Linked DNA regions of Eleftheria terrae. The main gene of each other region encodes a partner of the protein of the gene in region 2 in a complex. Links are inferred from orthologs where the notes say so. Each region holds a gene or a part of one and is shown on either strand. Other genes may lie near its edges.

Region 1 (9,973 bases), 3.9 Mb from region 2 along the record:
CCATTCGCTCGTCAGGAAGTGGGGATAGTCCGGCGGGTGGATGCGCTGGTTCGCGGTGGCGATCCAGCCGCGCGGCGGATCGAATTCGCGCGGCGTCAGGCTCGCATCGAGGTAGCCGGTCCAGTCGTACTTGGCGTCCCACCCGGGCGCCGGCACCAGCCCGCGCAGGTCATGCCGGGCCCCGCGCACCGGCACCCGACCGGCGGCCACCATGCCAATGCGGCCCGACACATCGGCCACCACCATGTTTTGCATCGGCGCCAGGTGCCGCGCGGAGGCGGCCACGAATTCGTCCACCGTGCGGGCCCGGTTCATCGCCAGGCCGGCCTCGAAGGTGGTGTTGGGCACGTCCAGCGCGGTCCAGCGCATCGCCAGTGCAAAGGCCGGCCGGGCCGGCGGGCCGGTCAGGCCCTCTGCCGCCCCCGGCGCGTCGGAGATCACCGGGCCGTGGCGGCTGCTGCGCACCGTGATGGTCCGCGGCATGCCGCCCTTGACGGCGATTTGCTCCTCGTGCGTGTCGAAGCGGGCCCAGCCGGTGGGCGTCAGGTATTGCTGCGGGTCGTCGGGGTGCAGCTGCTCCAGGTACAGGTCCTGCACGTCCGGGCCGGTGTTGGTGTAGCCCCAGGCGATGTGCTCGTTCTGGCCGAGCACCACCGCCGGCACGCCCGGCATGGTGGCCCCCGCCACCTTCCAGCCCGGCGCCTGCAGCCGCGCGAAATACCATAAAGCGGGCGCCGACAGCCGCAAATGCGGGTCATTGGCCAGCAGGGGCCGGCCGGACGTGGTGTGCGAGCCGGCCACCACCCAGTTGTTGGAGCCCACCCCCTCGATGCCCGATTCCGGCGCGAAGCGCTGCGCCTGCTCGCCCAGGCCGGCATCGACCTTCAGGCTGCGAAAGAGCTCGGTGTAGTCGGTGGTCGGCAACGGGGCCTCGCCGCGGTACGGCGGCAGCAACTGGTTGATGCGCTCCAGCGGCAGCTTCAGGGCCAGGCGCAAGCGCAGCAATTCGTTGTTCCAGTTGGCGCCCAGGTCCCAGGCCATCATGGTCATCCAGGCCAGGCTGTCGGCCGGCTCCCAGCGGCCCGGCTGCAGCCCCAGCAGCAGGAATTCGGGCGGACGGGCCTTCAGGTGCTGCGACACATAGGCGTTCACGCCGGCGGCATAGGCCTCCAGCGCCTCGCGGCCTTCGCCGCTGACGCTTTGCAGCTGCTGCTGCGCCACCCGGCGCACGCCAAGGCTGCGCAGGAAGATGTCGGTGCCCAGGGCGGTTTCACCGAACGCCTCGGCCAGCCGGCCGGCACCAATGCGGCGGTGCAGCTCCAGCTGCCAGAGCCGGTCTTGTGCGTGCACGAAGCCGAGGCCCCACATCACGTCGGCCATCGTCTCGCCCTCGATGGTCGGGATGCCATGCGCATCCCGGGTGATGCGCACCGGCGCCTTCAGGGCCTGACGAGGCACCGCCACCACACCTTCCTGCTGCGGCAGCGCCCGGTGGATATAGAGCCACAGGCCGCCAATGACCAGCACGACCAGGGCGACGATGGCCCAGAGCACTCTGCGCATCCATTTCACCGGCAAGCCTCCTGGTGCTTGTTCTTCGGACCAGCGAGGGTACCTCATGGCCAGGCCGGCGGGCCAGTCCGGGCCAGGCCCTGCGGTCAAGGCTGCCTCCGGGTGGCAGCCCGCGCGGAAAGATGCAGAATGAGGCCCACTCGGGCCGCCGCCTCGCCACCGGGCGGGGGGCGTGCTCCGCAAGAAGTGCCATGAACATCATCATCCTGGACGACTATCAGGACGCAGTGCGCAAGCTCAGATGCGCCGCCCAGCTCGAACGCTACAACGCCAAGGTCTTCACCAACACGGTCAAGGGCATCGGCCAGCTGTCGGTCCGGCTGCGCGACGCCGACGTGCTGGTCCTCATTCGCGAACGCACCCACTTTCCCCGCCAGTTGCTGGAGAAGCTGCCGAAGCTGAAGCTGATCGCGCAGACCGGGCGGGTCGGCGCCCATATCGACGTGGAAGCCTGCACCCGCATGGGCATCGCGGTGGCCGACGGGGTCGGCTCACCGGTGGCGCCGGCCGAACTGACCTGGGCACTCATCATGGCCGCCATGCGGCGGCTGCCGCAGTACATCGGCAACCTCAAGCACGGGGCCTGGCAGCAGTCCGGCCTGAAGTCCGCCTCCATGCCGCCCAACTTCGGGCTCGGCATGGTGCTGCGCGGCAAGACGCTGGGCCTGTGGGGCTACGGCAAGATCGGGCAGCTGGTGGCCAGCTACGGCCGGGCCTTTGGCATGAAGGTGCTGGTCTGGGGCAGCGAAAGCTCGCGCGCCAAAGCGCAGGCGGACGGCTATGACGCCGCCTTCACCCGCGAAGCCCTGTTCGAAGCCAGCGACGTCGTCTCGCTGCACCTGCGCCTGGTGGACTCGACCCGCGGCCTGGTGCGGCTCGACGACCTGCTGCGCATGAAGCCGAACGCCCTCTTCGTCAACACCTCGCGGGCCGAGCTGCTGGAAGAGAACGCCCTGGTCAGCGCCCTCAACCGCGGCCGCCCCGGCATGGCGGCGGTCGATGTCTTCGAAAGCGAGCCGATCCTGCAAGGCCATCCCCTGCTGAGGCTGGAAAACGCGGTGTGCACCCCGCATATCGGCTATGTCGAGCAGGACAGCTACGAGCTGTACTTCAACGCCGCCTTCGAGAACGTCATCAACTTCATCAACGGCACGCCCAGCAACATCGTCAACCCCGATGCGCTGAAAGTCATCCGCCATTGAGCCTCGCCCTGGACCGCCCCGGCCCGGCAGACGGCCGGCTCGGCCCTGGCTACACTGACGGGATGCCCGTCCCAGAAGTTGCCCAGGACGCTGCCTCTGCTGCACCGCCCCACCCCGAGTCCCCGGCCCCCGGGGGCACACCGCCCCCCCGCCCGGCTTCGCCGGCCGAGCTGTTCTGGGCCTTCACTCGGCTCGCGCTACAGGGCTTCGGCGGCGTGCTGCCGGTGGCCCAGCGGGAACTGGTGGAACGGCGGCGCTGGCTTGCCAAGCAGGAATTCGTCGAACTGCTGTCGGTGGCCCAGGTGCTGCCAGGCCCGAACATCGTGAACCTCTCGCTGATGATCGGCGACCGGTTCTTCGGCGCCCGCGGGGCCTTCGCCTCGCTCGCCGGCATGCTGGCCGCGCCGCTCATTGTGGTGCTCGCGGCGGCCGCGGTATATGCCGAGCTGGCCCGGCACCCCTTGGTCGCCGGGGCGCTGCGCGGCATGGGGGCGGTGGCTGCGGGCCTGATCCTCGCCACCGGCATCAAGCTGGTCGGCACCCTGAAGCAGTCGGCGCTGGGGCGCGAACTCGCCTTCGGCCTGGCGGCACTGACGGTGCTGCTGGTGGCCGTCCTGCACTGGCCGCTGCTGTGGGTGCTGGGTTGCCTGGGCCCGCTGGCGATGGTGCTGGCCTGGCGGAGGTCCAAGCCATGAGCCTGCCAGCCTCCGACCTGCTGGGCCTGTTCGGTCACTTCCTGGTGCTGTCGCTGCTGGCCGTGGGAGGCGGCATCACGACCGCGCCCGACATGCACCGCTATCTGGTGCTCGAGCGCGGCTGGCTCAGCGATGCGCAGTTCACCACCTCCATCGCCCTGGCGCAAGCGGCACCGGGGCCCAACATCCTTTTCGTGGCGGTGCTCGGATGGAACGTGGCCGGCGCCGCTGGTGCGGCGACCACGATGCTCGGCATGCTGCTGCCGTCCACCACGCTGGCGCTGTGGGCCACGCGCTGGCGCCATCAGCGGCGCGACACCCGAGGCGTGCGGGCCTTCACCGAAGGCATGACACCGATCACCGTGGGCCTGCTGCTGGCCACCGGCTGGATCCTCTCCGAGCCGAGCCGCCACGACCTTGGCGCGGTGGCCATGGTCCTGCTGACGGTCGGCGTGATGCTGAAGACCCGGCTGAGCCCGATGTGGATGGTGGCCGCCGGCGCGGTGGTCGGCATGGCCGGCTGGGTCTGAGGCGGCAGGGCTGCCTCCTGCGGCGGCGGGCTCACGCCAGTGCGCTGTCGAGCACGCTGCGCAGCCGGGCGACCTCGGCCAGTGCCGGGTCGCTGCCGGGCGCCAGCTGGCCATAGCGGCTCGCGTCGAAGAAGCGGACCTCGGTGCGCCCGTCCGGCAAGCCCACGATGAGCAGCGAGAGCGGAGCATCGATCGAGCGGCCCGACTCGTCCACCAACACCGGCGTAACACCGTCCACAGAGCCCAGAACCAGCGCAGTGGACGGCAGCGCCTCACCAGCCGGCCCGCGCCCTGCCACGCGGGCAAAGACGGTATAGCCCCTGCCCTCGGCCGCGGACTCGATCTTGCGCAGGGTCTCGGAGGTGCCGTACTTGCTCTCGATCGCGGCCAGCGGCCGCAGTGACTTCGCGCCGGCCAGCTCGGCACTGACCGCGGCCATCACCACAGCCACGCAGCCCGTCATCCAGAAACGGAAGGTCTTGCTCATGCGGGACGCTCCAAGTGAGATGGTCTGAACTAGGATCTGCTGGCGGCCTCGGCGTTTCAAGCCAGGCCGTGTAAAGCTGTGTGAACCACGGCCCCATGGAAACCCGGAGCTCAGCGTCGCCCGGCCACAAAGGCATCGCGCGCCTTCACCGCCTGGTCCGGGAAATCGCTGAACACCGCGTCCACGCCCAGCTCGAAGAACTGCCGGTATTCGGCCGCCGGGTCGCCCTGGTAGCTCGCCGACAGGCGGTAAGGCTCGCTGCGGAAGGTCCAGGTGTGCACCTGCAGCCCGCGGGCCTTGGCCGCCTTGACGATGCGGTCGTCGGCCACCGCGGTGTAGTCGGCATCGGTGTAGCGGCCATCCCCGTTGACGTCCACCTTGCGCCCCTGGCTGTCGAGGGTCGAGCGCACCTTCACCAGGTAGCGCTTCCATGGCGCGATGGCGTAGGCATAGGTCTTCACCTCGTCCAGGCCCTGGTCCGTCAGCAGCCAGGCAAAGGTGTCCTGGCTGCCGGTGCGGCCGCTGGCGGTCCAGTCATAAGGCCGGTCGTAAGGCGCACTGAGGTCCATCTCACCGGTGTCGGGGTTCTGGTCGTTGGCGTCGACCAGCTGCACCAGCTTCACGCTCGTCTTCGCGTGCAGCGCCTTCAGATTGCCCTGCTCGAAGGACTGGATGAACACCGGCGCGTCGCCATGGTTCCAGCCGGCCTTCTGCAGCGAGTCGAGCAGCTTGTCTTCCAGCGGCAGGCCCTGCTGCTGGTGCCAGGTCGGGTGCTTGGTTTCCGGGTAGACGCCAACGGTGCGGCCGGTCTCGCGGCCCTTGGCCTTCGCCAGCTCGATCACTTCGTCGAAGGTGGGGATGCGATATAGGTCGTTGTGGCTCTGGTCGCGGTCGGCCATGGCCTGGCGGGCGCGCAGCGTGCGCAGCTCGGCCAAGTTGAAGTCGCTCACGAACCAGCCGGTGACGTCGACGCCGTCCACCGCCACCGTGCGCTTGCGCGCGGCGAACTCCGGGTGGTCGGCCACGTCGGTGGTGTCGGTGATATTCGGCTCGTGGCGGGCCACCAGCACACCGTCCTTGGTGGACACCAGGTCCGGCTCGATGAAGTCGGCCCCCATCTCGATGGCCTTCGCATAGGCTTCCAGCGTGTGCTCGGGCAGGTAGCCGCTTGCGCCGCGGTGGCCGGTGACGAGGGGGTAGGACTGGGGCTGCATGCCGGGCACGGGCGTGCCGGGATCCTTGTCACCGCTGCTGCCACCACCGCCGCAGGCAAGCAGCGTGAGTGTGGTGAGGCCGAGGACGGCGGCGAACGTGAGCTGGCGCACTGTGTTGTCTCCTTGGGTTTTGCCTGGAGACAGTAGTGTGACGGCGGATAGTGACAGTGTGTTGACCGCGCGCACTGCGCACAAGGCTTGCCGCCCGCCCGGGCGATCGCCGTCGGGCGCCTGCCGGCCCGGTGTTTCTTGCGATGTGCAGGACCCGCTTCAGCGCCCGGGCACCGGCCGGCGCCGGGCGGCAGTCATTCCTGCTTGGTGCCGAAGATCTTGTCGCCGGCGTCGCCCAGGCCCGGAATGATGTAGCCCTGCTCGTTCAGATGACTGTCGATGGCGGCGGTCCAGCAGCGCACGTCCGGATGCGCCTGGTCCAGCGCACGCACGCCCTCGGGCGCCGCCACCAGGACCAGTGCGCGAATGTCCTGGCAGCCCTTGCGCTTGAGCAGGTCCACCGTCGCGATCATGGAGCCGGCCGTGGCGAGCATCGGATCGATGATGAGGGCCGTGCGGGCCCCCAGGTCACCGACGAAGTTCTCGAAGTAATGCTCAGGCTGCAGGGTATCGTGGTTGCGCGACAGGCCGACCACGCTGATCTTGGCGTTGGGGATCATGTCGAGCACACCGTCGAGCATGCCGAGGCCGGCGCGCAGGATCGGCACCACGGTGACCTTCTTGCCCTTGATCTGATCGACCTGGGTGGGACCACTCCAGCAGTCGATCAGCGTCTTTTCGAGCGGGAAGTCGGCGGTGGCCTCGTAGGCCAGCAGGCGGGCCACTTCGGCGGTCAGCTCGCGAAACTTCTTGGTGGACATCTCCGCCTCGCGCATCAGGCCGACTTTGTGCTTGACGAGGGGGTGCTTGACTTCAATGACAGGCATGGTGCATGGGCCGGTCCGCGGATGCGGCCCGGCAGAACAAATGAAATGGATCGGTGGATACCGGCAGTGTAGGCCCTGATCAGGCGAGCAGCGGCGGCAAGGCCTCGGCGGCCTTCGCACGGATCACCAGGTGTGCCAGTCCGTCGAGCTCGCTCGGCGCGGGGTTGATGATCACCACCCGGGCCTGCGCCTGGCGTGCCAGCGCCGGCAGCCCCGCTGCGGGATAGACGGCGCCGGCGGTGCCGACGACCAGCATCAGGTCACAGTCGCCGGCCGCATCCTCGGCCGCCTGTAGCGCCTGGCCGGGCAAGGCCTCGCCGAACCACACCACCCCGGGCCGCACCAGGTTGCCGCAGACGCCGCAGCGCGGTGGACGCCCGGGCTCCGCGCGCCGGGTGTCCTCCGCCTCGGCGCCGGCGGGCAGGTGGCGGCAGGCGTCCAGCCAGCGGTTGGCGAACAGCGCGCCGTGCAGGCAGATGACGTCGCTGCTGCCAGCGCGCTGGTGCAGGTCGTCCACATTCTGGGTCACCAGGCTCAGGCGGCCGGGGTGCCGGGCCTGCCAGTCGGCCAGCGCGCGGTGGCCGGCATTCGGCTCGGCACGGGCCACGCCTTCGCGGCGCGCGGCGTACCAGTCCCACACCAGCTGTGGGTCAGCGCGAAAGCCCGCCTCGGTGGCGAGCTGCTGCGGGTCGTAGCGAGCCCACAGGCCGCCCAGCGCATCGCGAAAGGTCGGCACGCCGCTCTCGGCCGACATGCCGGCGCCGGTCAGCACGCACAGGCGGCGGGCCTGCTGCAGCCAGCCGCGGGCGGTTTCCAGGGCGGACATGGGCGTGGCCTCAAGCACGCTGGCGCAGCGCCTCGTACAGGCAGATGCCGCTGGCCACCGAGACGTTCAAGCTCTCGACCGCCCCGCGCATCGGCAGGCTCACCAGCTCGTCGCAGGTCTTGCGGGTGAGTTGCCGCATGCCGGCGCCTTCGGCACCGAGCACCAGCGCGACCGGCCCCTTCAACTCCACCTGGTAGAGGGTCTTGGGTGCATCGTCGGAGGTGCCGATGACCCAGATGTTGCGCTCCTGCAGTTCCTTCAGCGTGCGGGCGAGGTTGGTCACCATGAAGTAGGGCATGGTCTCGGCCGCACCGCTGGCCACCTTGGCCACCGTGGCGTTGATGCCGACGGCGTGGTCCTTGGGAGCGATCACGGCATGGGCGCCGGCACCGTCGGCCACGCGCAGGCAGGCGCCCAGGTTGTGGGGGTCGGTCACGCCGTCCAGCACCAGCAGCAGGGGCGGCTCCTCGATGCTGTCGAGCAGGTCGTCCAGCGACTTGACCTGCGCGACCGGCTCGACCTTGGCCACCACACCCTGGTGGCGGTGCGTGCCGCACAGCTTGTGCAGGCGGTCGTCGTCGCTGTCGACCAGGCGGGCGCCGGCTTCCTGCGCACGGGCGACAAACTGGCGCATGCGCTGGTCGCGCCGGCCGGCGTCGACATAAATCTCATGGATGGACTGGGGCGCAGTCTTCAGCCGCACGGTGACGGCATGGAAGCCAAACAGGACCTTGGCGCTCATCGGGGGGAACTCGGCAATTTCATGCCGCGATGGTAGCCGCTGCGGCGACCCGCCCGGCTTCGATGCGGATCTGGCGGTCGCAGCGCGCCGCGATGGTGCGATCGTGCGTCACCAGCACCAAGGTGGTGTCGTGCTCCCGGTTGAGGTCGAACATCAGCTGCATGACCTTCTCGCCGGTGGCAAAGTCCAGGCTGCCGGTCGGCTCGTCGGCCAGCAGCACCGCCGGCTGCACGACGAAAGCGCGGGCCAGAGCCACCCGCTGCTGCTCGCCGCCGGACAGCACCCGCGGATAGTGGCCCAGCCGCTCGCCCAGGCCGACCCGCTGCAGCATCTCGGCCGCCGCCTTGCGAGCGTCGGCCCGGCCTTGCAGCTCCAGCGGCAGCATGACGTTCTCCAGCGCGGTAAGGTTGCCCATCAGCTGGAAGCTCTGGAACACGAAGCCGACCTGCTCGGCCCGCAAGGCGGCTCGTGCGTCCTCGTCGATGGCGAAGAGGTCGCGGCCGGCCAGGCGCACCGTGCCCTGGCTCGGCGTGTCCAGGCCGGCAATGATGCCGAGCAAGGTGGACTTGCCGGAGCCCGAGGCGCCGACGATGGCCACCGATTCCTTGCGGGCCAGCGTGAAGTCGATATCGTGCAGAATCGTCAGCACACCGGTGGAGTCGCGCACCTGCTTGGTGACACGCTCCACCTCAATGATGGGTTCACTCATGGTTCCAGTCTTCCAGCAACGCCGCCACTTTATCCTGCTTGGCCTGGCCAGCGCGGTGCTGGCGCAAAGCCCTGCAGGGGCACGAGCCGCCGCCCCGGTGAAGGTGCTGGTCGTGGGCGACAGCCTGTCGGCCGAGTATGGCCTGACCCGCGGCAAAGGCTGGGTGGCCCTGCTCGAGCGCCAGCTGGCGGCCGCCCGCCCGCAGGCCAGCGTGATCAACGCCAGCATCAGTGGCGACACGACCTCCGGTGGCCGCTCCCGCCTGCCGGCCCTGCTGAAGCAGCACCGGCCGACGCACGTGGTGCTCGAGCTCGGCGGCAACGACGCCCTGCGCGGCCTGCCGATGAGCATGACCGAGGCCAACCTCGGCGAAATGACCCGCGACGCACAAGAGGCGGGCGCCAAGGTGCTGCTGCTGGGCATGCAGATGCCGCCCAACTACGGCCGGGCCTATGCCGAGAGCTTCGCAGCGGTCTATGCCAAGGTGGCGCAGGCCCGGCAGGCGGCCCTGGTGCCGTTTTTTCTCAAAGGTGTGGGGGATGCCGCCAACAGCACCGAGCTGTTCCAGGCGGACCGCATCCACCCCAATGAGCGCGCCCAGGCCTTGATGTTGGACAACGTCTGGCCGGCCCTGCAGCGCCTGCTGGAACCTTAGGCAGCACGCCGGCGCAGCCCGTCGCGCTGCCGATCCAGGCCCCATGACGAAGAAGGCCGCCTGCCCTGCTGGGGCAGACGGCCTTGCGTGAGGACGCGGCAGGCAGACCGGCCCGCCTTGCCTCGCGGCGGACCGCCAGCCGCCCCAGCCGATGTCAGCCCATGTGCAGGCCACCGTTGACCGAGAAATCGGCGCCGGTGGCAAAACCCGCCTCTTCCGAGACCACCCAGGACACGATGGACGCGATCTCGTCCGGCGTGCCGAGCCGCTTGACCGGGATGGTGGCCACGATCTTGTCCAGCACCTCGGGCTTGATGGCGCGCACCATGTCCGTGCCGATATAGCCGGGGCTGACGGTGTTGACCGTGACACCCCTGGCCGCCAGCTCCTGCGCCAGCGCCAT
Region 2 (10,181 bases):
CGATGTCAAGGTGCTCGACCACATCGTGGTCGGGCATGGCCAGGCCGTCTCCTTCTCCGAGCGCGGGCTGCTGTAAGGTGGGAGGCATGAAGGCCAAGAGCTTTGCCGAGTTGGGCGCCGTCAGGAAGTTGCTGCAGGAACAAGCCCGCGAGGCGCAGCAACGCGAGGCCGAGCGCCGCGCCGCCGAGGAGCGCGCCCGCCGCGAGCGCGAGCTGTTCGTGCGCAGCGTCGGCCGCATCACCGCACTGAAGGAACGCGGCCTGGCCGAGATCCGCCGCCCGCTGCCGGAGCCGGTGCCCTTCCAGCGCCGGCTCGACGAGCAGGAGGTGCTGCGCGAAGCCATCTCCGACGAATTCGACGTCGAATCGCTGCTGGAGACCGATGCCGCGCTGTCCTTCCGCCGGCCCGGCATCAGCTTCGAGGTGGTCAAGCGGCTGCGCCGCGGCGAGTGGGTCATCCAGCGCGAGATCGACCTGCATGGCCTGCGCCGCGACGAGGCGCGCGAGCAGCTGGCCGAGTTCCTGCGCGAGGCGGTGCGCCACGGCGTGCGCTGCGTGCGCGTGATCCACGGCAAGGGCAACGGCTCGCCCGGCCGCGAGCCGGTGCTCAAGGCGAAAGTGCGCAGCTGGCTGGTGCAGAAGAACGACGTCATCGCCTTCGTGCAGGCGCGCGCGTCCGAAGGCGGCAACGGCGCGCTGGTGGTGCTGCTGCGCCCGAGCACCGAGCCGCCGCGGGCGCGGCATCCGGAGTGAGGCGAAGGCGGCAGCCGCCCCTCACACGCCCTTGTTGCGCATCCAGTCCGCGGTATTGAAGAACGACGCCTTCAGCCGCTCGGCGAAGGCGGGGTCCATGCCCACTTCGCGCATGGCCTGCTCCATGCAGGCCATCCACTGGTCGCGCTCCTTGATGCCGATGGCGAACGGCAGGTGCCGCGCTCGCAGGCGCGGATGGCCGAAGCGCTCGATGTAGTGCTGCGGCCCGCCGAGCCAGCCGCACAGGAACCAGTGCAGCTTGTCGCGCGAGCCCTCGAGCGTGGTGGGATGCAGCGCGCGCAGCTCGGCCCAGGCCGGCTCCAGCTCCATCAGGTCGTAGAACCGGTCCACCAGCTCGCGCACCTTGGGCTCGCCGCCCAGCAGGTCGAAAGCCGAGACGGCCGGCTCGCCGCGGTCGTTCACATCTTCCAAGGACATCTCACTACTTCAGGTAGCCCCAGGCCTTCAGCCGGTTGGCCGAATAGCTGGCGGCGTCGCCACGCTGCGTCATGCGCAGGTAGCTGTTGTACTGGCGCGCGGCGCGCGCCTTGTCGCCCATCCCCTCGAGCGACACGCCCTTCAGGAAGGTCACGCCCGGGTCCCCCGGCAGCAGCCGGTCGAAGGCGTCCAGGTCCTCGTACGCCCGCTCGGGCTGGCGCGCACCGAGCGCCAGCACGCCGGCCAGCTTGCGGGCCTGCGCCTCCTGGGGGTACACGGTCTTGGCCGCGTCGGCATAGCGGCGCGCCTCCTGGGTATTGCCCTGCGCCTGCAGGCACTGCGCCATGCGCAGGTTGGCAGCGTAGTCCTGCGGGGTGCGCTTGAGGGCGCTGGCGAACTGCGCCTGCGCGTCGCCATGCGCCTTCTTGGCCATGGCCGTCTCGCCGTTCTTGCAGGCGTCGATGGTGGGCTTGATGCGCCGCAGGCCGGCGGTGTGGTCCATGAAGCGCTCACGGCCGGCGGGCGCGCCCTTGGTCGCGCCGTAGCGGGTCTCGGCCAGGCGCTGGGCGGTGTCGCGCCGCTCGGTGCTCATCGGGTGGGAGGAGAACATCGTCTCCAGCAGGCTGGGGGTTTCCTTCTGCTGGTCGACCAGGATCTGGTGCAACTGCGTCATGCCGGTGGCCGGGTAGCCGGCCCGGGTCATGTACTCCTGCCCCAGCGCGTCGGCCTCGCGTTCGTTGTCGCGCGAGTAGCTCGACAGCAGCGCGCTGGCGCCGATCTGGCTGCCCAGGCCGGCGAGCGCGCCCCATTGCGAGCTGGACACCGCCACGTTCAGGCCCGTCACCACCGCCTGCGCCACCATCGCCTGGCCCTGGCGTTGCGCGGCATGGCGGGCGTTGACGTGGCCGAGCTCGTGGCCCAGCAGCGCGGCCAGCTCGGACTCGTCGTGCAGCTCCGACATGATGCCGCGGGTCACGCCCACCGCCCCGGCCGGGAAGGTGTAGGCGTTCACATAGTTGGCGTTCAGCACGCGGTAGGAATACGGCATCTGCTGCCGGTGCGACTGCTGGTGCAGGCGCTGGCCGACGTCGGCCACATAGCGGTTGACCCCACCGTCCTGCACCGAGCCGAGGTCTTGCGAGAACTGGTGCGGCGCCTGCTGCTCGTCGATCTGGCGCTCCTGCGCCTCGCTGAGGCCGACAACGATGCTCTGGCCCGTCACCGGCGAGGTGGCGCAGCCCTGCAGCAGGGCCACGCCGGCCGTGCTGGCGCCGAACAGCCACAAGGTATCGCGCCGGGTCAGCCGGTTGCGGTGCAGGCGCGTGGCCAGGTCATGCGGAACGTCCATGGAACCTCCCTGAGAAACAGACGGCGCCATTGTAGGAAGGCGCGGCGGCGCCGCCATCGCCCGCAACGGGGGAGGCGGCGGCTGGCTGCCCGGCCTCAGGGCCGGTCGCTCGGCGTGTCGATCTTTGCGGCGATGGCCTTCACGCCCTGCGCGGCCGCCGAGCCGGGCAACAGCTCCAGCAAGAGCTGGCGGCGCTGCACCGCCTCGCGCACCGACGGATCGAGCGGAATGTCGCCCAGGTGCGAGAGCCGCACCGGGTCGCCACCCGGTGTGGAGACGAACCGGTCCACCACGTTCTGCAGCTGCTGCGCGATGGCCTTGCCGTCACCCGGGCGCGCCACTTGGTTGATCACCAGGCGCAGCATGCGGCGGCGCTGCTGGGTGGCCAGCACCTTGATGGTGGCATAGGCGTCGGTCAGCGAGGTGGGCTCCGGCGTCGCCACCACCGCCACTTCGTCAGCCAGCGACACCGCATACAGCACCACGTCGGAGATGCCGGCGCCAGTGTCGAGCAGCACATAGTCGTAGCGCGGCACCAAGGTTGCGATGACGGACTGGAACTTGTCGCGCACCTCGGGCGTGAGGCGTGAGTACTCCACCAGCCCGGAGCCGGCCAGCAGCACCGAGAAGCCGCCCGGCGCGGCCAGCACCGCTTCATCGAGCGAGGCCTTGCCGGTGAAGACGTCGTGCAGCGTGATCTTGGGGAAGAGGTTCAGCACCACGTCGAGGTTGGCCAGGCCCAGGTCGGCATCCAGCACCAGCACCTTGTGCCCGCGCTTGGCCAGGCCCGCGGCCAGGTTGGCCGAGACGAAGGTCTTGCCGACGCCACCCTTGCCGCTGGTGATCGCCACCACCCAGGCCTTCTTGCCGCCGTCCGAGCCGGTGGATGCTGAGCGGGCGTTCATAGGTTCATTCATCGCTCGGTTCCTCCTGCATCTCGCCGGAGGTGGTGACCCCAAACAGCATGCTCTTTTCTTCGGCGCTCACGCTGCTGATGGCGGCCTGCTCCAGGCAGACGCGGTTGCGGCCCTCGCTCTTGGCGCAATACAGCTGCAGGTCGGCACGCTCCATCCACAGCGACACCGAAGAGCGCACCCACTGTGGCGCATAGGCGCCACCGACGCTGGCGGTGATGTGTGCCTCGAAGCCCGAGGTCAGCTTGACCGGACGGCCCTCGATGGCCGAGCGCATGCGCTCGGCCACCGCCTGGCCGAAGGTCGGCTGGCAGTTGGGCAGCACGATCGAGAACTCCTCGCCGCCGTAGCGGGCCACCGTGTCCATCGGCCGCACGCATTCGCTCAGCCGGCGGCCGACGGCCTGGATCACCTGGTCGCCGGACTCGTGGCCGTGCGTGTCGTTGATGCGCTTGAAATGGTCGATGTCGATGATCAGCAGCAGTGCCGATTCGCCGGTGCGGGCGACGCGGTCGATCTCGCGCTCCAGCACCGCGCGGAAATGGCGCCGGTTGGTCAGCCCGGTGAGTGCGTCGCGCAGCGACATGTCGCACAGGCCGTCGAGCACGGCCTGCAACCAGGCCGCCAGCGGCCCGTCGTCGCGGTGCGGCAGCGGGTAGCCCCCCTGCTGCAGCAGCGTCAGCGCCTGTTCGAGCATCAGCTCGTCCAGGTTCACCACAGAAGAAGCAGGCGGGAAATCCACAGTGCAGTCAGGGAAAAGGTGGGCTGAGTCTATCAGCGGGCCCGGGGGTGGCACGGCGGCGAAAAAGGCCGCCTCCGCCCCCTTGTTCGCTGCTTATCGGAAGACCCTCCGGGAAACTGAAGGGCGAAGCGGCAAATTTTTCAGTCAGGCCGGGTTCAGGCGGCAGCTTTTCGCAAAGTCTCCACCACCGGGCGGCGCAGCACCTCGCGCAGCCCCCACCAGCCGGCGGCGAGCGCCAGCAGCGCACCGGACAGCGCACCGGCCAGCGGCACCCACAGCGCGGCGTTCCAGCTGAAGTCAAAGACGTAACGCGCCAGCGCCCAGCCCACTGCCGCTGCAGCCAGCGACGCCAGCAGCCCCGCCAGGGCACCGACGCCGAGCAGCTCGGCGCGCTGCACCTGCACCAGCAGCGCGCGGCCGGCTCCCATCGCCCGCATGATCGCGAATTCGCGCGAGCGCTGCTCCCGGGTGGCCACCACGGCAGCAAACAGCACCACCAGCCCGGCAGCGAGGGTGAAGCCGAAGAGGAACTCCACCGCGCGGATCACCTGGTCCAGCACCCGTTGCACCTGGCCCAGCGAGGCCGACACATCGATGCTGGTGATGTTGGGGAAATCGCGGCTCAACCGGTTGTCGAAGCCGGCACCGGCGGGCGCCTTGAAGGCGGCGATGTAGGTGGTCGGCACGTCGGCCATGCGGGCGGTGGGGAACATCACGAAGAAGTTCACCCGCATCGAGGCCCAGTCGACCTTGCGCAGGCTGGTGATGCGGCCTTCGCTGGCCAGGCCGGCGATGTCGAAGCGCAGGCGATCGCCCAGCTTCAGGCCCAGCGTCTCGGCCAGGCCGACCTCCACGCTCAGGCCATCCGCTTCATCCGGCACCCAGCGGCCGGCGGCCAGCTGGTTGTGGGCCGGCATCTCCGCCGCATGGCTGAGGTTGAACTCGCGGTCCACCAGGCGCTTGGCACGCGCCTCGGCATAGTCGCCCGCGCCGACCTCGCGGCCGTTGATGGCCACCAGCCGGCCACGGATCATCGGGTACCAGTCGTAGCGCTGCACGCCAGCCTGGCGCAGCGCCTGCTGGAAGTCGGCGCCCTGCTCGGGCTGGATGTTGATGACGAACCGGTTCGGCGCATCGGGCGGCGTGGCAGCGCGCCAGCTGCCGATCAGGTCGGTACGCAGCAGCACGAGCAGCACCAGGGCCAGCAGGCCGACCGCCAGGGCCGAGACCTGCAGCACCGCGAAGCCGGGGCGGGCGCACACCTGGCGGGTGGCCAGCACCAGCCAGCGAGGTGCTCCCGCCTCGGGCACCGCGCGGCGCAGTACATGCACCGCCAGCCAGGCCAGCAGCGCGAAGACCAGCACCGCCGCAGCGAAGCCGCCCACCGCGATCAGGCCCAGCTGCAGGTCGGACGAAACGGCCAGCAGCAAGCCGGCGAAGCCGAGCGCCCCGGCAGCCAGCACCAGCAGCGAAGCCGGCTTCAGTTCGCCGACATCGCGCCGGATCACCCGCAGCGGCGGCACCCGCGCCAGCTGCAGCACCGGCGGCAGGCCGAAGCCGAACAACAGGGTCAGCCCGACGCCCAGGCCGAACAGCGCCGGCCAGGCGCTGGCCGCCGGCAGGGCCGTCTCGACCAGGCCGGCCAGCAGAACCACGAACGCATGGTGGACCGCGAAGCCGAGCGCCACCCCCAATCCACTCGCCAGCAGGCCCACCGCGGCGAACTCCAGGGCGTAGCTGAGGGCGATGGTGCGCTGCGACTGGCCCAGCACCCGCAGCATCGCGCAGTCGTCCAGGTGGCGGCTGGCGAAGTCGCGCGAGGCGATGGCCACCGCCACCGCGGCCAGCAGGGCCGCCAGCAGCGCCACCAGGTTGAGGAATTTCTCGGCCCGGTCGAGCGTCTGGCGCATTTCGGGGCGGCCGGACTCGAGTGACTCCACCCGGGCGCCGCGCAACCTGGTGGCGGCGATCTCGGCTTCGGCCCAGCGGGTGTAGGCCTGCGCGTCGGCATCGCGGCCATCGGCGGCGGCCACCGCCAGGCGATAGGTCACCCGGCTGGCCGGCTGGATCAGGCCGGTGGCCGGCAGGTCGGCCTCCTGCAGCAGGACCCGGGGCGAGAAGCCGAGGAAGCCGGCGCCGCGGTCAGGCTCCAGCGTGAGGATGCGGTCGATGCGCAGGCGGGCATCACCGAGCAGCAGCGCATCGCCCACCTTCAGCTGCAGCGCTTCGAGCAGGCCCGGGTCCACCCACACGCTGCCGCGCGGCGGAATGTCACGCACGGGGTGCCCCGGCTGCTCGAGGTCGCGGCTGACCTGCAGGGCCCCGCGCAGCGGGTAGCCGGGGCTGACCGCCTTGACCGACACCAGGCGGCTGGCGCCTCCCTGCGCCTCGTCGGCGCGTGCCATGCTGGGGAAGGACACGGTGGTGGCGGTGGCCAGCCCGAGGGCACGGGCGCGTTCCACGAACCCGGCCGGCGTCGGCGTATCGGTGGCCAGGATGACATCGCCACCGAGCAGCTGGCGGGCATCGCGCGCCAGCCCGATCTTGAGTCGGTCGGCGAAGAAGCCGACCGCCGTCAACGCGGCCACCGCGAGCATCACTGCCACGATGAGCAGGCGCAGTTCGCCGCTGCGGAAGTCGCGCACGGTCTGGCGCCAGGCGAGCAGGAAGGTGTTGGCGTGGAACATGGTGAATGGGCAGACGGTCGGCACGGGCAAGCCGCGAACAGTAGCGCATGCGACAACGGCTGCCAAACGGCAGGGGATTGCCCGGCGCGGACTGCGGCGCGGCCGGCGAGCCATTTGAACGCTGTGTTCAAGCCATCGCAACGGACCACCGTCTGCCCGGTGCTGCAATGGCTGCATGAAGACCGCCACCTCCCTGCCACCCCTGTTCGTCTCGCACGGCTCGCCCATGATCGCGCTGGAGCCGGGCGCCACCGGTGCCTTCTTCGGCCGCCTGGGCCAGGCCCTCGACCGTCAGTTCGGCCGCCCGCGGGCGGTCCTCGCCATCTCGGCGCATACCGCAACCCGGCAGCCGGTACTGCTCGGCGCTGCGCAGCATGAGACGGTGCACGATTTCGGCGGCTTCCCGCCACCGCTGTACGCGCTGCGCTATGACGCGCCCGGGGCGCCGGCCCTTGCCGCCCAGGCGGCCGGCCTGCTGCAGGCGGCCGGCATCAGCGTGCAAGTGCGGCCCGAGGGCGGGCTGGACCACGGCATCTGGACCGCGCTGATGCACCTGTGGCCCGAACCCGACGTGCCGGTGCTGCCGCTGTCGCTGATGCCACACGCCACACCGGCCGAGCAGTTCGCCATCGGCGCGGCGCTGGCACCGCTGGGCGACGATGGCGTCCTGCTGCTCGGCACCGGCAGCATCACCCACAACCTGCGCCTGCTGTCGTTCGGCGGGCCGGTCGAAGGCGTGCCGGAGCGGCCGGAATCGGCCGCCTTCCGCCGCTGGGTGCTGGAGCGTTCAGCCGCCTGCGACTGGGCGGCGCTGTTCGACTACCGCCGGCAGGCACCCCATGCAGCGCTGATGCACCCGACCGACGAGCACTGGCTGCCCTTCTACCCACCGGCCGGTGCCGGTGGCCGCAACCATGCGCCAGTGCGCCTGCACGAGGGCGTGACGTTTGGCGTGCTGGGCATGGACGCCTATGCCTTCGGCCCGCAGGCCGCGGCACTCGCCCGGGCACTGCAGGCAGCGTGATAGCGGCGGCGGCGCCGCCGCGGGCCACCGCCCCGGGGCAGGCGCCGCGTCTTGCACAATGCCGGCATGCCGATGCCCGATGCCCGCCGCCACAGCCCCGCCGCCGAGCGCAATGCGGGCCCCATCCTGAGCGTGCTGCAGGAATGGCTGCCGCCGGCCGGCGGCAGCGCGCTGGAGGTGGCCAGTGGCACCGGCCAGCATGTGGCCTGCTTCGCGGCGGCCCTGCCGGGATGGACCTGGCAGCCGACCGACTTCGACCCGGCCGCCCTGCCCTCCATCGCCAGCTGGACCGAAGGCCTGCCCGGGGTGCTGCCGCCACGCCAGCTCGACGTGACCGCGAGCGACTGGGGCCTGCCCCGCTACGACCTGCTGTACTGCGCCAACATGATCCACATCGCTCCGTGGGCCGCCTGCCTGGGCCTGCTGCGCGGTGCGGCCGCCCACCTGCAGGCCGGCGGCCGGCTGGTGCTGTACGGCCCCTACCGCATCGACGGCCAGCACACTGCGCCCAGCAATGCCGCCTTCGACACCGAGCTGCGCCAGCGTGATCCGGCCTGGGGCGTGCGCGACCTGGGCGAAGTGCGGCAGGCGGCGCTCGCCCACCGGCTGGCACTGGTGCAGCAGCGCCCGATGCCGGCCAACAACCTCTGCCTGCTGTTCCAGGCGGCCGCGTGAAGGCCGCCGTCGCACGTTGCGGCCGTGCCTGCGGCGCTCAGCGCTTGGGGAAGGCGCCGACCACGCCTTCGACGTAGTAATCCATGGCCGAGATCGCGGCCTCGTCCATCTCGCCGCCGGCCAGGCGCTGCCGCCCTTCGTTGTCGACGATGCGGCCCGAGAAGGGGTGGAAGACGCCCGACGCGATGGCCTGCCCGCGGGCGCGCACCAGCGCCACCACGTCCGGTGGCACGCGCGGATGGAAAGGCGCCAGCTGCACCATGCCGTCCTTCAGCCCGCCCCAGGCCGGCGAGGCGCTCCAGCGGCCGTCGAGCACCGACTGCGCCACCCCGGTGTAGAAGCGGCCCCAGTGGTGCGTGACGGCGGTCAGCTGGCCCTTGGGTGCCAGCGACCGCATGTCGCTGTGGTAGGGAATGCTCATCACGCCCTGCTCCTCGGCCGCCTGCACCGCGGCGGTGGACGCACTGTGGTGGGTGATGACATCGGCCCCCTGGTGGACCAGCGTGACGGCCGCGTCGCGTTCCCGCGCGGGGTCGAACCAGTTGTTCAGCCACACCACGCGCAACTGGGCCTTGGGGTTCGCGGCCCGCATGCCGAGCGCGAAGGCGTTGATGCCCTGCACCACCTCGGGCACCGGGAAGCCGGCCACATAGCCGGCCGTGCCGGTCTTGCTCATGCGCCCCGCCACCAGGCCAGCCAGGTAGCGGCCCTCGTAGAAGCGGGCGTTGTAGGTGGCCACGTTGGGCGCCGTCTTCCAGCCGCCCATGTGCTCGAACTTCACCGCGGGGAAGTCGCGCGCCACGCGCAGCGTGGGCTCCATGTAGCCGAAGCTGGTGGTGAAGATCAGCTGCACGCCCTGCTGGGCCAGGTCGCGGATGACGCGCTCGGACTCCGGGCCTTCGGCCACACCCTCGACATGGCGGGCCACGACGCGGCTGCCCAGCGCCTTCTCCATCTCCAGCCGGCCCAGCTGGTGCTGGTAGGTCCAGCCCGCTTCGCCCACCGGGCTGACGAACACGAAGCCCACCTTCAGCGGCACCGGCTTGGCGCCCTGCGCCAACGCGGCGGCCGGCAGCAGGCAGGACAGGGCCAGCCCGAAGCGGGCGGCGACATGGCGAAGAGCTGGGGACATGGCGATCCGGAGCGATGCAGGGGAAGGAAACGCCACAGGATACCCAAGCGGCGCGCATCGGGGAGTGTCGTCTCCCTCCGCACGTCGGGCCTTGCCCTGGCTCAGCCAGGCAGCGCGCGGCAGGCGGGAGACGGCACCCCCCCGCCAAGGGGAGCGCGTCGGCCCCTCGCCATCGGCACAATCGCGCGGCTCGCGGCTCGCGGCTCGCGGCTCGCGGCTTGGGGCTTGGGGCTTGGGGCTTGTGCCCGGCGCCCACGGAGCGCTCGGGCCGGCGAGCTTCAGGCGTCTCCCCTGGCCGCCATCCCGCAGGACGGCGCCGCCATTGCGCAAGGAAGCACCAGCGAAAGAAAGAATGAAAGGAAGCCGGACGATGCTCCCGGTGAACTGGAAGGCCACCCTGGCCTGCCTGCTGTATCTGCTGCATGGCCTGGCTTCGGCCGGTGAACTCGCGGCCGAACCTGACACCCGG
Region 3 (6,736 bases), 3.9 Mb from region 2 along the record:
GCACCGCTGGCCACCTTGGCCACCGTGGCGTTGATGCCGACGGCGTGGTCCTTGGGAGCGATCACGGCATGGGCGCCGGCACCGTCGGCCACGCGCAGGCAGGCGCCCAGGTTGTGGGGGTCGGTCACGCCGTCCAGCACCAGCAGCAGGGGCGGCTCCTCGATGCTGTCGAGCAGGTCGTCCAGCGACTTGACCTGCGCGACCGGCTCGACCTTGGCCACCACACCCTGGTGGCGGTGCGTGCCGCACAGCTTGTGCAGGCGGTCGTCGTCGCTGTCGACCAGGCGGGCGCCGGCTTCCTGCGCACGGGCGACAAACTGGCGCATGCGCTGGTCGCGCCGGCCGGCGTCGACATAAATCTCATGGATGGACTGGGGCGCAGTCTTCAGCCGCACGGTGACGGCATGGAAGCCAAACAGGACCTTGGCGCTCATCGGGGGGAACTCGGCAATTTCATGCCGCGATGGTAGCCGCTGCGGCGACCCGCCCGGCTTCGATGCGGATCTGGCGGTCGCAGCGCGCCGCGATGGTGCGATCGTGCGTCACCAGCACCAAGGTGGTGTCGTGCTCCCGGTTGAGGTCGAACATCAGCTGCATGACCTTCTCGCCGGTGGCAAAGTCCAGGCTGCCGGTCGGCTCGTCGGCCAGCAGCACCGCCGGCTGCACGACGAAAGCGCGGGCCAGAGCCACCCGCTGCTGCTCGCCGCCGGACAGCACCCGCGGATAGTGGCCCAGCCGCTCGCCCAGGCCGACCCGCTGCAGCATCTCGGCCGCCGCCTTGCGAGCGTCGGCCCGGCCTTGCAGCTCCAGCGGCAGCATGACGTTCTCCAGCGCGGTAAGGTTGCCCATCAGCTGGAAGCTCTGGAACACGAAGCCGACCTGCTCGGCCCGCAAGGCGGCTCGTGCGTCCTCGTCGATGGCGAAGAGGTCGCGGCCGGCCAGGCGCACCGTGCCCTGGCTCGGCGTGTCCAGGCCGGCAATGATGCCGAGCAAGGTGGACTTGCCGGAGCCCGAGGCGCCGACGATGGCCACCGATTCCTTGCGGGCCAGCGTGAAGTCGATATCGTGCAGAATCGTCAGCACACCGGTGGAGTCGCGCACCTGCTTGGTGACACGCTCCACCTCAATGATGGGTTCACTCATGGTTCCAGTCTTCCAGCAACGCCGCCACTTTATCCTGCTTGGCCTGGCCAGCGCGGTGCTGGCGCAAAGCCCTGCAGGGGCACGAGCCGCCGCCCCGGTGAAGGTGCTGGTCGTGGGCGACAGCCTGTCGGCCGAGTATGGCCTGACCCGCGGCAAAGGCTGGGTGGCCCTGCTCGAGCGCCAGCTGGCGGCCGCCCGCCCGCAGGCCAGCGTGATCAACGCCAGCATCAGTGGCGACACGACCTCCGGTGGCCGCTCCCGCCTGCCGGCCCTGCTGAAGCAGCACCGGCCGACGCACGTGGTGCTCGAGCTCGGCGGCAACGACGCCCTGCGCGGCCTGCCGATGAGCATGACCGAGGCCAACCTCGGCGAAATGACCCGCGACGCACAAGAGGCGGGCGCCAAGGTGCTGCTGCTGGGCATGCAGATGCCGCCCAACTACGGCCGGGCCTATGCCGAGAGCTTCGCAGCGGTCTATGCCAAGGTGGCGCAGGCCCGGCAGGCGGCCCTGGTGCCGTTTTTTCTCAAAGGTGTGGGGGATGCCGCCAACAGCACCGAGCTGTTCCAGGCGGACCGCATCCACCCCAATGAGCGCGCCCAGGCCTTGATGTTGGACAACGTCTGGCCGGCCCTGCAGCGCCTGCTGGAACCTTAGGCAGCACGCCGGCGCAGCCCGTCGCGCTGCCGATCCAGGCCCCATGACGAAGAAGGCCGCCTGCCCTGCTGGGGCAGACGGCCTTGCGTGAGGACGCGGCAGGCAGACCGGCCCGCCTTGCCTCGCGGCGGACCGCCAGCCGCCCCAGCCGATGTCAGCCCATGTGCAGGCCACCGTTGACCGAGAAATCGGCGCCGGTGGCAAAACCCGCCTCTTCCGAGACCACCCAGGACACGATGGACGCGATCTCGTCCGGCGTGCCGAGCCGCTTGACCGGGATGGTGGCCACGATCTTGTCCAGCACCTCGGGCTTGATGGCGCGCACCATGTCCGTGCCGATATAGCCGGGGCTGACGGTGTTGACCGTGACACCCCTGGCCGCCAGCTCCTGCGCCAGCGCCATGGTGAAGCCGTGCATGCCGGCCTTGGCGGCGGAATAGTTGGTCTGCCCGGCCTGGCCCTTCTCGCCATTGACGGAGGAGATCTGCACGATGCGGCCCCAGCCCCGCTCCACCATGTCGCCCACCACCTGCTTGGTGACGTTGAACATGCTGTTGAGGTTGGTGTCGATCACCGCATCCCAGTCCTCACGGCTCATCTTCAGGAACATGCGGTCCCGGGTGATGCCAGCGTTGTTGACCAGCACGTCGATCGGTCCATGCTCGGCGCGCGCCTTCGAAAACGCGGCGACCGTGGACTCCCAGTCGGCCACATTGCCGACCGAGGCATGGAAGCTGTAGCCGAGCTCCTTCTGCTGGTCGAGCCACTTCACGTAGTCGCGGCTGGGGCCGCATCCGGCGATCACGGTGAAGCCATCCCTGTGCAGGCGCTGGCAGATCGCGGTGCCGATGCCACCCATGCCGCCGGTGACGTAAGCAACCTTCTGAGTCATGTCCTACTCCTTGGTGAAAAGCGGGTGCCGAGGGCCAGGCTCGCTCCGGGGGCGGGGCCGGTCAACCGGTGTTCTCCCTGCCTGGCTCCGGCGTCTGTGTCGGGGTTCAACGCTCGACGGTCAGTGCGACGCCCATGCCACCACCGATGCACAGAGAGGCAATGCCCTTCTTGGCATCGCGGCGCTGCATCTCGTGCAGCAGCGTGACCAGGATGCGGCAGCCCGAGGCGCCGATGGGGTGGCCGATCGCGATGGCCCCGCCGTTGACGTTGACCTTGCTCGTATCCCAGCCCATTTCCTTGTGCACTGCACAGGCCTGGGCCGCGAACGCTTCGTTGATCTCCAGCAGGTCGAGGTCGGCCGCCTGCCAGCCGGCCCGCTGCAGCGCCTTGCGGGCCGCCGGCACCGGGCCCATGCCCATGTAGGCCGGGTCCACACCTGCGCTTGCATAGGACGCGATGCGAGCCAGCGGCTTCAGGCCCAGCGCCTGCGCCTTGGCCGCCGTCATCAGCACCACCGCGGCCGCACCGTCGTTGATGCCCGAGGCATTGCCGGCCGTCACGCTGCCCGCCTTGTCAAAGGCCGGCCGCAGGCCTGCGAGTGCTTCGGCGTTGGTCTTGCGGTTGATGAATTCGTCGGCCTCGAAGCGCAGCGGGTCACCCTTCTTCTGAGGGATGGTGACCGGCACGATCTCGTCCTTGAAGCGGCCGGCCTCCTGGGCGGCCGCGGCCTTCATCTGCGAGGCCAGGGCCAGCTCGTCCTGCTGCTCCCGGGTGATGCCATATTGCTTGGCCACGTTTTCGGCGGTGATGCCCATGTGGTACTGGTTGTACACGTCCCAAAGACCGTCGGTGATCATGGAATCGATCATCTTCCAGTCACCCATGCGCTGGCCCTCGCGGGAGTTGAGCAGCACGTGAGGCGACAGGCTCATGTTCTCCTGGCCCCCGGCGATGACGATGTCGGAATCGCCGTCGCGGATGGCCTGCGCTGCGAGCATCACGGCTTTCAGGCCGGAACCGCAGACCTTGTTGATGGTCATCGCAGGCACGCTGTGCGGCAAGCCGGCTCTAATCACAGCTTGACGCGCCGGGTTCTGCCCGCAGCCCGCTTGCAGCACCTGGCCGAGGATCACGTCGTCGACCTGCTCGCCCTGCAGGCCGGCGCGCTTGAGCACCTCGGTGATGACGGTGGCACCCAGCTCGGCGGCCGGCGTCTTGGACAGCGCTCCGCCGAACTTGCCAACGGCGGTACGGGCAGCGGAAACGATCACGATATCGGTTGTCATGGCTTGGGCTCCTTGGTGAGTCGGTTGGCGATCGCGCGGCGCCCGCCGGGGCGCCGGCCGGCCGCGGTCAGGCTTTCTGTTTGACGTAGCGGCCGGGCGCGGCTTCGATCGGTGGATGATTCGCATTGCCCTGGGCGCGGGGGGCTGCAACTAGCTTGCCAGAGTGCGGGCGGATCCAGTCCGCCCACATCGTCCACCAGCTGCCAGGATGCTCGGTGGCGCCGGCCAGCCAGTCGGCGGACTGGTCCGGCAGCTGGTCGTTGCTCCAGTAGCTGCGCTTCTTCTTGGCAGGGTGGTTGATGACGCCGGCAATGTGGCCGGAGGCGCCCAGCACAAAGCGGCGGTCTCCCTTGAGCAGCCGGGTGGCGGCATAGGCGCCGTCCCACGGCACGATGTGGTCTTCACGCGAGCCGTAGACGAAGGCCGGTGCGTCGATGCGGCCCAGGTCCAGCGGCACGCCGCAGACCTGCAGCCGTCCGGGCTCGCGCAGCCGGTTTTCGAGGTAGGCGTTGCGCAGATACCAGCAGTACATGGGCCCCGGCAGGTTGGTGCTGTCGGAGTTCCAGTACAGCAGGTCGAAAGGCGGTGGCGTCTCTCCCTTCAGGTAGTTGCCGACGACATAGTTCCACACCAGGTCGTTGGGGCGCAGGAAGGAGAACGTGGCAGCCAGCTCCTGGCCTCGCAGCAGGCCGCCGCCCGTGGGGCTCTGCGCGCCGATGGACCGCTCGCGCACCTGCACGCCGGCCTCGTCGATGAACAGGTCCAGCACGCCGGTGTTGGCAAAGTCCAGGAAGGCAGTCAGCAGCGTCATGCTGCTGGCGGCCTTCTCGCCTCGTGCGTCGAGCACGGCCAGTGCGGTGCCGAGCAGGGTGCCGCCGATGCAGAAGCCGAGGGTGTTGATGCGTTCACTGCCGCTGATCTCCTGCGCCAGGTGGATGGCCTGGATCACGCCCTGCTCGATGTAGTCGTCCCAGCCGAGGTGGGCCATGCTCTCGTCGGCATTGCGCCAGCTCATCAGGAAGACCCGCAGGCCCTGCTCGGCGGCATAGCGCACCAGCGAATTGTCCGGCTGCAGGTCGAGGATGTAGTACTTGTTGATGCACGGCGGCACGATGAGCAACGGCCGCTCGTGGACCTCGGCGGTGAGCGGCTTGTATTCGATCAGCTGGAACAGCTCGTTCTCGAACACCACGCTGCCCTCGGTGGTGGCGACGTTGCGTCCCACCTCGAAGACGCTCTCGTCGGTCTGCGACAAATGGCCTTGCTTCAGGTCCTGCAGCAGGTGGCGCAGCCCCTGGGCGATGCTCTCGCCGCCGGTTTCCAGCGCCTTGCGCTGCGCCTCGGGGTTGAAGGCCAGGAAATTGCTGGGCGCCGAAGCGTCGATCCACTGCTGCACCGCGAAGCGCACGCGCTGGCGCGTCTTCTCGTCGGCTTCGACACTGTCGGCCAGCTTGAGCAGGGTGCGGGCATTGAGGAGGTACATCGCGGCGACATAGGCCGCGCCAGGGCTGCCCGACCAGTCGGCGGCGGCGAAGCGCCGGTCCCGCAACGGCTGGGGCGAGGCGCCGGGCTGGGCCACGGCGTCGTTCCAGATCCGCGCCGCCTCCCGCAGGTAGTCGGCCTGCAGCTCGGCCCAGCCGTTCAGCGGCAGTTTCAGCTGGCCCAGGGCGGCGAAGGCCTCCCCGAAGGGGGTGGCCAGGCTGCCGGCACCGAAGCCGCCGGGTGGCGTGCCGAACAGGGCGCCGAAAGGCCCGCCAAAGGGGGATGTGGCGGGCTGCATGGGGCTTGCGCTTTGCTTCATCGTCTCCTCGGGAATGGGGATGGCTGGAATCGGGCGGCTCACGCCCAGTTTGTACACCGTGGCCCGGCAATCGGGCGCGGCGGCTTCATAATCGTGTCGCCTCCCTGGGGCGTGTCAACCCAGTCTGCCGAAACCAGCAGGCCGCTGCGCGGTGCTTTTGATGTATCTGATTCCTATCACCTGGCTGTATGTCGTCCTGATGATGTCGATCGCGGAAGCGACCAGCACGCAGGGCACGGTGCTCGGGGCGATCTTCACCTTCCTGCTGTATGGCGTGGGCCCAGTGGCGCTCGTGACCTACCTGCTGGGCACGCCGCAGCGCCGCAAGGAGCGCCTGCAGGCTGAACGCGAGGCGCGTGACGCGGCGCGGGCGGCGTCATCCGGGGCTGCCTCCGATCCAGACGGCCGCGGCCATGCGCCCGGTGACCCGGTCGCGCCGGAACGAGAAGAAGCGTGAGCCCTCCTCCACCGTGCACCAGTGGCCGCCACTGACCTGCTGCACGCCGGCGACAGCGAGGCGGTCACGGGCCAGCCCGGCCAGGTCGGCCAGCCACTTGCCGGGACGCCCCCCCGCGGTGAAGCGCGACGCAGCGCCCCCCTCCCCGGCGGCTTGCGGCACTTCGCACCCAAGGGGCGCGACGGCCTCGCCGAGGAAAGCGGTGCGCACGTCGTCGCCCACCTCGAAATGCCGCGGGCCGATGCACGCACCCAACCAGGCAACCAGCTCGCCAGGGCGGCAGGCTGCGGCCTGGCAGAGGGCGGCAATCGTCGCCTCCAGCACCCCGCCGGCCAGCCCGCGCCAGCCGGCATGCGCGGCGGCCACCCCGCGGCCGCCCGGCGCCGCGAACAGCACCGGCAGACAGTCGGCCACCATCACGGTGCAGGCCAGGCCGGCTTCGGTGGTGAAGGCAGCGTCGGCATCGATCGTGGCGGCGGAGGCAGCGGCGTCGGCCGCCT

The links.
Region 1: the proteins of N7L95_RS21125 (region 2) and N7L95_RS03775 are in contact, whole or in part, in a cryo-EM structure (PDB 9GE8), measured with the Escherichia coli proteins. The link is inferred for Eleftheria terrae from one-to-one orthologs.
Region 3: the proteins of N7L95_RS21125 (region 2) and N7L95_RS03780 are in contact, whole or in part, in a cryo-EM structure (PDB 9GE8), measured with the Escherichia coli proteins. The link is inferred for Eleftheria terrae from one-to-one orthologs.

Annotation. Positions count from the first base shown.
Region 1 is NZ_CP106951.1:808,768-818,740, forward strand. The notes cover bases 7,071-9,973. They hold N7L95_RS03775 (ABC transporter ATP-binding protein), read right to left. Parts: upstream 8,916-9,973; coding sequence 8,226-8,915; downstream 7,071-8,225. Other genes in these bases: N7L95_RS03765 (SIR2 family NAD-dependent protein deacylase), read right to left, coding at 7,071-7,464; rlmB (23S rRNA (guanosine(2251)-2'-O)-methyltransferase RlmB), read right to left, coding at 7,475-8,206; N7L95_RS03780 (arylesterase), read left to right, coding at 8,914-9,570; phbB (acetoacetyl-CoA reductase), read right to left, coding at 9,725-9,973. Also shown: N7L95_RS03730 (penicillin acylase family protein), read right to left, coding at 1-1,563; N7L95_RS03735 (D-2-hydroxyacid dehydrogenase family protein), read left to right, coding at 1,764-2,774; N7L95_RS03740 (chromate transporter), read left to right, coding at 2,837-3,469; N7L95_RS03745 (chromate transporter), read left to right, coding at 3,466-3,999; N7L95_RS03750 (DUF302 domain-containing protein), read right to left, coding at 4,031-4,486; N7L95_RS03755 (glycerophosphodiester phosphodiesterase), read right to left, coding at 4,597-5,811; upp (uracil phosphoribosyltransferase), read right to left, coding at 6,006-6,638; more of N7L95_RS03765, read right to left, coding at 6,718-7,070.
Region 2 is NZ_CP106951.1:4,739,453-4,749,633, reverse strand. Bases 4,116-7,226 are described here. They hold N7L95_RS21125 (ABC transporter permease), read right to left. Parts: upstream 6,882-7,226; coding sequence 4,350-6,881; downstream 4,116-4,349. Other genes in these bases: N7L95_RS21120 (dioxygenase family protein), read left to right, coding at 7,057-7,226; N7L95_RS21130 (GGDEF domain-containing protein), read right to left, coding at 4,116-4,167. Outside these bases: RadC family protein, read left to right, coding at 1-76; N7L95_RS21150 (Smr/MutS family protein), read left to right, coding at 87-752; N7L95_RS21145 (group II truncated hemoglobin), read right to left, coding at 774-1,184; N7L95_RS21140 (M48 family metalloprotease), read right to left, coding at 1,195-2,538; N7L95_RS21135 (MinD/ParA family protein), read right to left, coding at 2,634-3,443; more of N7L95_RS21130, read right to left, coding at 3,448-4,115; more of N7L95_RS21120, read left to right, coding at 7,227-7,905; N7L95_RS21115 (DUF938 domain-containing protein), read left to right, coding at 7,972-8,580; N7L95_RS21110 (BMP family ABC transporter substrate-binding protein), read right to left, coding at 8,618-9,712; N7L95_RS21105 (lysozyme inhibitor LprI family protein), read left to right, coding at 10,083-10,181.
Region 3 is NZ_CP106951.1:816,540-823,275, forward strand. What follows is about bases 1-2,969. They hold N7L95_RS03780 (arylesterase), read left to right. Parts: upstream 1-1,141; coding sequence 1,142-1,798; downstream 1,799-2,969. Other genes in these bases: rlmB (23S rRNA (guanosine(2251)-2'-O)-methyltransferase RlmB), read right to left, coding at 1-434; N7L95_RS03775 (ABC transporter ATP-binding protein), read right to left, coding at 454-1,143; phbB (acetoacetyl-CoA reductase), read right to left, coding at 1,953-2,690; N7L95_RS03790 (acetyl-CoA C-acetyltransferase), read right to left, coding at 2,797-2,969. In the rest of the region: more of N7L95_RS03790, read right to left, coding at 2,970-3,978; phaC (class I poly(R)-hydroxyalkanoic acid synthase), read right to left, coding at 4,046-5,758; N7L95_RS03800 (hypothetical protein), read left to right, coding at 5,940-6,236; peptidoglycan editing factor PgeF, read right to left, coding at 6,156-6,736. UniProt on the Escherichia coli protein: TesA is a multifunctional esterase that can act as a thioesterase, lysophospholipase and protease.